Regions from separate parts of the Streptomyces sp. NPDC021080 genome, predicted to be linked through region 2. Evidence: riboswitches for the same ligand, from Rfam matches in the RefSeq annotation. Region 2 holds a riboswitch; each other region holds the start of a gene.
What was found. A riboswitch is a leader RNA that binds a small molecule or an ion and turns the genes downstream of it on or off. The one in region 2 is predicted to bind cyclic di-AMP.
Positions count from the first base shown of each region.

Region 1: linked by a shared signal. The riboswitch ahead of ACH4S8_RS07095 (NlpC/P60 family protein) and the one ahead of ACH4S8_RS00670 (peptidoglycan DD-metalloendopeptidase family protein) in region 2 are both predicted to bind cyclic di-AMP.
Region 3: linked by a shared signal. The riboswitch ahead of ACH4S8_RS24295 (M23 family metallopeptidase) and the one ahead of ACH4S8_RS00670 (peptidoglycan DD-metalloendopeptidase family protein) in region 2 are both predicted to bind cyclic di-AMP.
Region 4: linked by a shared signal. The riboswitch ahead of ACH4S8_RS28555 (NlpC/P60 family protein) and the one ahead of ACH4S8_RS00670 (peptidoglycan DD-metalloendopeptidase family protein) in region 2 are both predicted to bind cyclic di-AMP.

Region 1 is NZ_JBIRQM010000002.1:691,021-693,213, reverse strand. It holds gene ACH4S8_RS07105 (alpha/beta hydrolase) at 1-27, shown strand, start outside; gene ACH4S8_RS07100 (hypothetical protein) at 38-262, opposite strand; cyclic di-AMP (ydaO/yuaA leader) riboswitch at 773-943, shown strand; gene ACH4S8_RS07095 (NlpC/P60 family protein) at 951-2,193, shown strand, end outside.
Region 2 is NZ_JBIRQM010000001.1:150,579-152,771, forward strand. It holds gene ACH4S8_RS00665 (tyrosine-protein phosphatase) at 1-392, opposite strand, end outside; cyclic di-AMP (ydaO/yuaA leader) riboswitch at 1,048-1,205, shown strand; gene ACH4S8_RS00670 (peptidoglycan DD-metalloendopeptidase family protein) at 1,210-2,121, shown strand.
Region 3 is NZ_JBIRQM010000009.1:382,381-384,573, forward strand. It holds gene ACH4S8_RS24290 (PP2C family protein-serine/threonine phosphatase) at 1-697, shown strand, start outside; cyclic di-AMP (ydaO/yuaA leader) riboswitch at 1,001-1,157, shown strand; gene ACH4S8_RS24295 (M23 family metallopeptidase) at 1,169-2,193, shown strand, end outside.
Region 4 is NZ_JBIRQM010000012.1:190,929-193,121, forward strand. It holds gene ACH4S8_RS28550 (tellurite resistance/C4-dicarboxylate transporter family protein) at 1-8, opposite strand, end outside; gene ACH4S8_RS28555 (NlpC/P60 family protein) at 145-1,326, opposite strand; cyclic di-AMP (ydaO/yuaA leader) riboswitch at 1,334-1,502, opposite strand; gene pcrA (DNA helicase PcrA) at 1,928-2,193, shown strand, end outside.

The DNA of each region.
Region 1 (2,193 bases), on a different contig from region 2:
CCGGGCGGGGAGCCCGGCGTTCTCTAGCGCCGCGGTATCAGGGAGTGTCGAGCCGGTCGTCGGGGTCCGGAGTGGGGGAGAAGGGGCGCCGGGAGCCGGACGTCGGCCGGGCGGCGGACGTGGGAAGCGGGGCGCCCGTCGACGGATCCCAGCTCAGGATCCACTCGAAGTCGCGTTGCAGCCGACGGGCTTCGCTGCGCACGAGCGTCGGTATGTCGCCGCGTTCGGAGATCAGTTGGGCATAGATCGGCGCATCGTGCACGTGGGGATCCTCGACTCGCTCTGGTGGTCTGACGTGCCTCGACGGTACGGCCGGGGCGTGGCCGCAGCGGTCATCCGGCCAGCTCGGCCAGAACCGGTCAAGGTGTGACAGGCGGGCGCCGTCCATGTCGAACGACATGTCAGGGAACGCCAGTTCTGTGCACACTTCCGACACATCCGCGACGGCCGGGTGTCCGACCGGCGGGTCGGGGCGAACCGGGACGGGCCGGGACCGTCGGTGCGGACGGGAATCGGGACGGAACGCATCGCACCACCGGACGGGATTCGGAACCGGGCCCGGACGGGGAATCGGTGCCGGATCGCCCCAACGCGCGTGCTCAGCCGCCTTTTCGAGCACGGCGTGTGTCCTCGCCGTCGCGCTGCGGGGTGGTGCGACGAAGGTCACGAAAATGTATCGGACATCTGGGACGTGGATCTTCACATCGGGTGCACAACATGGCTAAGTTGGCGACCGGGTCGCCCGATTCCCTCCGGCGGAGTTCGCCGGGCGGTGCGCCCTCCGCCGAGTCCTGCTGTCCGCGCGGCAGCGGGAGCCGGGGACCCACCGAACCTGGGGTGAATCGACCAACTGTCTTACGGGGCAGGGGTCGTAGGGCATACCTTCCGGAATCGTCCGCCCGAACCCGACAGCTAACCCGGTAGGCGGACGACGGAAGGAGCACCACTCCATGGCGCCGGAACGCACCCCGCCCAGCGGCGAAGAAGTCGCCCGACGGCTCTCGTCCCTCTACGACCAGGCGGAGCTCGCCACCGGTAACTTCAACGGGACCCGCGCCTCGGCGAATCTCAGTCGCGGGCCGGGCCGACGGGGTTCCGGCCGGGGAGGCGGGAGTTCCGAACCTGCCCAGGAAGACCTGATGCGGCAGTGGTTCGACGGGGCGCGGTCCCGTTACGGACCCTCGGCCCCGGCCGCGCTTCCGGCCGACCGGCTGCCGGACCGCGGCGGCGCAGGCGCCCGTCCGAAGGAGGGCGCGCGAGGTTCCAAGGGGTCCTCGGACCTTCCGACGGTGTACGAGCTGGAGCAGATCATCCGGCCCGTCGCCGAGCTGACCGCGGCCCCGATGCGGGAGCTGACCGCAGGACCCGCTTCGGAATCCGCCGCGCGCCCCGCCCTGGAACTGACCGCGGGTCCGGGGGCCGAGGCCATGACCGGTGGCGCCCCGGCGGTGCCGGGAGCCGGGACGGCGGTCCGCGCGGCACTTCCGGCGGGGGCCGCCTCGGCCGCCCCGTCGCAGAAGTCCCCGCTGCACGACAGGAAGCAGACGGCCCGCCGCAAGATCGCCGCCGCGCAGGAGCTGATGTCGCGGCACGCGGCACGGCAGAGCATGCCCGTCGCGCAGGCGCCGACGGTGGAGTACCGGCCGGCGCAGGAACCCCGGCTCCCGTCCTTCGCGCCGACTGCCCCGTCCGCCGCGTTCCCGCCGGCTTCTCAGGCGCCCGCGTTCCCGCCGGCGCCCCAGCGCACGGCGTACGAACAGGCGCCCCAGCCGACCGCGTTCCAGACGGGCTCGATGCCCCAGGTCTTCGAGACGGGGTCGATGCCCCAGGTCTTCGAGACGGGGTCCATGCCCCGCGCGTACCAGTCGGCGCCCCCGCCGACCGCGTTCCAGCAGGCGCCCCAGCCGACCGCGTTCGAGACGGGCTCGATGCCGCAGGTCTTCGAGACGGGGTCGATGCCCCAGGTCTTCGAGACGGGGTCCATGCCCCGTGCGTACGAACCGGCGCCCCCGGCCGCGGAGTACAAGTCGGTGCTCCTGCCCCTCTCGTACGAGGTGCCGGCCCCGGCCCCCGAGACCAGATCGGTTCTTCTCCCGCTCTCGTACGAGACGGCGACCCGACCCAGCGGGTATCAGCCGGCTCCGACGCCTCCGGTGAGCGAGCCGGTGCCCCAGCCCCTTGCTTACGAGTCCG
Region 2 (2,193 bases):
ATCGTGCGGTACGAGCCGATCATCCGGTCGGCGGCCTTGCCGTCGCCGAGGAGCGCCCGCAGCTGGTCGAGATCGCCGTCGCGCACCATCTTCCAGAACTCACTGCCGTCCGCCGGGTCGCTCAGCGGGAGGTTCACGTTCCGCACGCCGGGCAGTTCGACGTCCGGGCCCTCCAGCTTCTGGTCCGCGGCGTTGCGGAAGTCGAAGATCGTGTGGAGTCCCAGGGAGGACAGGAACGCGGCGTCCTCCTGCGTGGCGTGCGCGAGGTGGCCGCTGCGGAACAGATGCCCGTAGCGCACTCGCCGACCGTCCACGGTGGGCAGTCCGCCCACGTCGCGGAAGTTGCGCACTCCGCCGAGCTCGGGCTCGGTCGACGGGATCTGCTGCGTCACGGGGGCTCCTCTCGTTCGGCCGCCGGCGTCGCCGACCTGGACGTGGCGCCGCTCGTCGGCAGTTGTACCGGCTCGCGCTCTCGACGATACGACATGGGTTCCTGAGGCAATGAGTTGTCCACAGGCGCGGGTTCACCGGCCGGGGACGCCCTCGACGATGACGTTTCGGTGCCGCTTCATCGACCTTCGATATCGAACTGGTGTTCATATCGATCGAGGGGTCGGTCGCGCGCCCCGGTCGCGTCGACCGTGCGGGCGAATTGCATCGATATGGGGCATTGATGCGTGCCGTTTTGTGTGCCGTTCCGGGCGGAGGGCCGGATGTGTCGGTTATCCGCCCGTGTCGCATCTGGCTGTTCTGTCCGAATAAGCACCTTCATTACAACTGGCCCTGGAATAAGGCGTCCTGGTGCGAGTCGCGTGAGGAGCGTCATATTCGTGACGATGCGTTGCCGTCGCCACTTCTCAACCGGTCCGCTTTTCCGGGCGCGTTGGGAGGTCCGGAAGATCGTGGTTCCACGGAGGGTGACGGTGGATTCCGCATGGATCAAGAAGGGCGAGCGCACAGAAACCGGACTCGGTTGTCGACGCGCTCTCATGTCGCTTACGTTCTGCCTCAATCCGGACGGACGCCCAATCCTGCCGCCGCCCGGAATCCGCACACTCACCCGCACACGGCAGGAGCGGGGGACCCACAGGTTCCGTGCCTGGTCCGGTTCCCGGAACAGGCTTGGGGTACAGCCGCGCAGCAGCGTGGCCGGGCATCTCCAGCCCGCACCCGACAGCTCACCCCGCAGGCGACGGAGAGGAATTCGCCATGCCCGCAAAGGGTAAGCACCGCCGTCCCAAGTCCCTGCGTTTCAGCCGCTCGATCGCCGTGGCCGGAACCGGTGGCGCCGCACTCGCGCTGCCGCTGATGGGGGCCACGGGCGCCCACGCCGCGACCCAGGCCACCGCCGTCGCGCAGCACGCCGAGAAGGCCGCGACCGCCGCCCCCGCCGAGAAGGCCGCCCCGGCCGCCACGACGAAGACGTACGCGGTGAGGTCCGGCGACTACCTCTCGAAGATCGCCGAGGAGCAGAACGTCAGCGGCGGCTGGAAGAAGATCTACTCCGACAACCGCTCCGCCATCGGCGGCGACCCGTCGCTGATCCACCCCGGTCTGAAGCTCTCGCTCGGCAAGAAGGCCGCCCACGCCGCCCACGCCGCCCACGCGGCCACCCGGACGTCCACCGCGGCGAAGTCCGAGCAGGCGACCCCGGCCGCCGACACGGCCGCCCCCACCACCGCCCCCACCACTGCTTCCAGCAGCAGCTCCTCCGGGTACACCCTGCCGGTCGACAGCAGCACCGTCGGCACCGGTTACAAGGTGGCGGGCAGCATGTGGTCCAGCGGCTACCACACGGGTGTCGACTTCGTGGTCCCGACCGGCACCACGATCAAGTCCATCGCCGCGGGCACCGTCGTCTCCGCGGGCTGGGGCGGCGCCTACGGCAACCAGGTCGTCATCCAGCACGCCGACGGAAAGTACTCCCAGTACGCCCACATGTCGTCGCTGTCCGTCTCCGCGGGCCAGACCGTGACCGAGGGCCAGCAGATAGGTCTCTCCGGTGCGACCGGCAATGTGACCGGACCGCACCTGCACTTCGAGATCCGCACCACGCCGGACTACGGCTCCGACGTCGACCCGGTCGCGTACCTGCGCTCGCACGGTGTCGCCGTGGGCTGACCCCCCCAGCCTCCTGCTCCTGACGGCAGGATCGCCCCGAAGGCCGGACCCCGTGATTCCCTGGGTCCGGCC
Region 3 (2,193 bases), on a different contig from region 2:
GCCCGAGGCGCGGATCGCCGGGCTCGAGGTCGCGGCCCGCTACGAGGCGGCGCAGGAGGACGCGTTCATCGGCGGCGACCTGTACGCCGTGCAGGACTCCCCGCACGGCGTACGGCTGGTCGTCGGGGACGTACGGGGGAAGGGGATGGCCGCGGTGGCCGCCGTCGCGACGGCGGTCGGCGCGTTCCGGGAGGCGGCCGAACAGGAAGCGGGCCTGGAGGCCGTCGCCGGGCGCCTGGACCGGGCACTGACCCGGCCGGGCACCCGGCGCGACAGCGTCGAGGCGGTCGAGGGATTCACCACCGCCGTACTCGCCGAGATCCCGCACGGCGAGGAGGTCGTACGCGTCGTCAACCGCGGCCATCCGCCACCCCTGCTGCTGCGCCCCGACGGCACACTCGTCACCCTCTCCGCCGAGGCCTTCGCGCTGCCCCTCGGGATGGGCGAGCTGGGGACCTGGCCCGCGCCGACCGTGCGGGACCGCTTCCCGCGGGGAGCGACGCTGCTCCTGCACACCGACGGGCTGTCCGAGGCCCGCGACGCACGGGGGGAGTTCTTCGATCCGGCCGCCTGGCTGGCCGGGCGGGTCTTCCCCGGCCCCGACGCGCTGCTGACCGCGCTGTCCGAGGCGGTCCGCCGGCACACGGGCGGGGCGCTGACGGACGACATGGCGCTGCTCGCCGTCCGCCGCTCGTGACGGGTGTCGCCCGGCGGATTTCCGCGCGGTCCGGAAGGTTTCCCGCCCACCGTGCGACGGCCTTTTCGGGCTCGGTCACGAACGGTGATCGGACTGTGCCCCTCCGCATATCGACTGACATACCGTCAAGGAATCCTGTGTAGACGGCATGAGGTCAACTCGCCCGTTTTTCATCGGTCATGACCTCAAAGTCCAGACCGGAAGCCGTTAAAGATCAGTCAGAACGGCTTGGAATTCGGTGCCCGGGTCTATTAACGTTCGATAACGCAGCGCGGTCGTTACAGCCGTCACAAGAGGTGGCTCCGTGCGCACGCGCCGAATCCCGCAAGGGAACCGGGGACCCACCTCGTGGGGTGAATCGAGCGTAATCCGCCGTGGAGGCACGGTGGCAGTACGCCCGTAGGAGACCTTCCTGCTCCGAACCCGTCAGCTAACCCGGTAGGCGGCAAGGAAGGAAAGGAGTGCGCCCACGTGGCGTCCAACCGGCCCGCTCAGCCAACCTCGTTCGCGCCGAACGACACGCACACCTTCGGCTACGGCAAGGACGAGGAACCCTGGGAGGAGTGGAATCCCACCGCGGATTCCGTCGCTCCCGTCCGCGGCCGGCACCGCACGGGCAAGCAGCGCGGCGGAGGACTCGCCCGCAGCTCAACGGTTCTCGGCGTCGGTGTCATAGCCGCCGTCGGCGGGGGCGGCATCGCCAGCGCGGCTCCGGGCAAGGCGCCCGTCTCGATCTCGCTGCCCGACCTGTCGTCGGTCACCGCGTCGGCCAAGGCCCTGATATCGGACAGCGGATCCAGCACTCCCAAGGGCTCCACGACTCCGCTCACCAGCGCCGGTCTGACCAGCGCCGACACGGCCCACGGTGCCACCGACGCCGGCGAGGCGCTGCGCGACCGCATCATGCAGCAGGCCAAGTCGCAGCAGACCCGGGCCGACACCGCCACGCAGCAGGCCGCCCAGAACGCCGCCGCGAAGAAGGCCGTCGAAACCGCCGCCAAGCAGCAGGACGCGGCGGAGGCCAAGGCCGCCGCCGCGAAGCAGAAGGCGGAGGAGGAGGCCAAGGCGAAGGCCGAGAAGGAGCGCCTCGCCGAACTCGCCAAGAGCTACTCGCTGCCGACCTCCTCGTACACCCTGACCTCGCGCTTCGGTGAGGCCGGCTCGATGTGGTCCTCCGGCTACCACACCGGACTCGACTTCGCGGCGCCCACCGGCACGCTCATCAAGGCGATCCACAGCGGCACCGTCACCGAGGCCGGCTGGGCGGGCGCGTACGGCTACCGCACGATCCTCACCCTCGACGACGGTACGGAGCTCTGGTTCTGCCACCAGTCGTCGCTCAACGTCACCGTCGGCCAGAAGGTCGCCACGGGCGATGTCATCGGACGCGTGGGTGCGACGGGCAATGTCACCGGGCCGCACCTGCACCTCGAAGTGCACCCCGGCGGCGCCGCCACCGGCATCGACCCGATGGCCTGGCTCCAGAGCAAGGGCCT
Region 4 (2,193 bases), on a different contig from region 2:
TCTGGCATGCGCCCGATGCTAGGGACCTCCGCGACGGTTTGCGGGTGGGGCACGCTCGGGCGGGGGCGAAAACGCGGGGCACGCGCGAGAGGATCCGCGGATCCCCGCGCGCGTGCCCCGCGAGAGGGGCTTTTACGTCCCGGGCTACGCCGGGCGCACCACGCTGTGGATCGCCGAGGTGCCGTCGTAGTAGATCGACTCCTCGCGGACGTACGCTCCCGGCTTCGGCGCGTGGATCATCATGCCGTCGCCGATGTAGATGCCGACGTGGCTGATGTCGTCGTAGAAGAAGACCAGGTCGCCGGGCCGGGCGTCGGCGAGGGAGACCGTCGTGCCGGCGTTCACCTGGTCGTAGGTGACGCGCGGGAGGCTGACGCCCGCGGCCTTCCAGGCGGCCTGGGTCAGTCCCGAGCAGTCGTAGGAGTCCGGGCCGGTGGCGCCCCAGACGTACGGCTTGCCGATCTGCGCGCGGGCGAACGCGAGCGCCTCGGCCGCCTTCGACGAGGAGCCCGCGGGCGTCGATCCCGACGACGACCCGGCCGACGACCCGGCCGGCGACCCGGTGGTCGAGTCGGCGGTGCCGTCCGACGACGACTGCGCCTGCGCGGTCTTCTCGGCGGCGGCCTGCTGCCGTGCCAGCTCCGCCGCCTTGACCGCGGCCTGTTCCTGCTTCTTCTTCTCGATCGCCGCCAGCCGCGCCTTTTCCTCGGAGTTCAGCTTCGAGAGCAGGTCACGGGCCTCGGAGAGCTTGCGCTGCACATCCGCCTTGGACGTCTTGAGCGCCTTCTGCGACGCGGTCAGCGACTCCAGGCTCTCGGTGGCCTCCGTCCGCTTCTTGGCGGTGGCGGCCTGCTCCGTGATGTAGTCGTCCACGGCCGCCTTCTGGCGGGTCGTCAGACGGCTCATCAGCTGAGTCTGGTCGAAGTAGTCCTGGGGGTTGTCCGCGAGCAGCAGGGTCGCGGTGTCGGGCGCTGCGGCCCCGGTGCGGTACTGCGCCGCGGCGAACGATCCCAGTTCCGCGCGCGCGGTGTTGAGTTTCTCGGTGCGCTGTGCGACGTCGTCGAGCAGGGTGTCGACGCGCTTGCGCTGCTCGGCGGTCTTCTCCCGGGTCGCGTTGTACTTGTCGGTGGCGGTCTCGGCCTGGTGGTAGAGGCCGTCGACCTTCTTCGAGACCTCTTCGATGCTGGGCCGGGGCTCGGCCGAGGGGGCGGCGTTGGCGGTCTGGGAGAGCAGGGCCACGGAGGTGAGGGCCGCGGTGGCGAGGGCGGGGGTCCGTATGCCTGCGATGCGCGCACCGGTGGGACGCGCCTTGCGATGTGACGCCAAGAGAGGCGACTCCTTCCGTCATCCGCCTACCGAGTTAGCTGTCGGGTTCGGGCGGGAGGTTCCGGAAGGCTGCCCTACGGTCCGTGCCCCACAAGGCGGTTGGACCGATTCACCCCAGATCGGTGGGTCCCCGGCTCCAGGGCCTCGCGGCGCACCGGACTCGGCGGAGGCCGCCCGGCCCGGCGGTGTTCGCCGGATGCGGTCGAGCGGCCTTCGAGCACGCTAGCCAACCGGTGTGGCCCGTGTGAAGGTTGATGCCCGATACGTCCGATACGTTTTCGTGACCATTGCGGCAGGTGCGGCAGGTGCGGCAGGTGCGGCAGGTGCGGCAGGTGCGGCAGGTGCGGCAGGTGCGGCCGAGGGTGCCGGGGTGCCGAGGGTGCCGGGGTGCATGGCCCGCCCGCGGGTCGGTCGGCCCCCTCACGTCAGGTGCCCGTACGGTCGCGCACTGTTGCGGGGTGGGCTGTCGGCGGAGGCAGGGGGCGTCCCTGGTGTCTGCCGGTAGTCCCCCTGGTGTCCGCCGGGCGCCTCGTCACGACTTCGGGCCGAGTTCTCGAGGTGGCGGCGGGCTGTCGGTGGGGCGGCCTAGACTCGGAGAGCGATGAGCAGCCTTTTTGACGACAGCTTCCTGGCGGCCCTCCAGCCCTCCGCGGCCCACGAGGACGAACCCCCGCCACCGCCCGAGGACGAGCACGTACCGGAGCAGGTTCCGGACGATCTGTTCGGCGGGAAGTTCGACCTGCCGCCGAACCGGGACGCGTACTACCGCGACGGCGCGCCCAGGCCCGCCGTGGACCCGGCGGCCCTGCTGGACGGACTGAACGAGAACCAGCGCGCGGCCGTGGTGCACTCCGGCTCCCCGCTGCT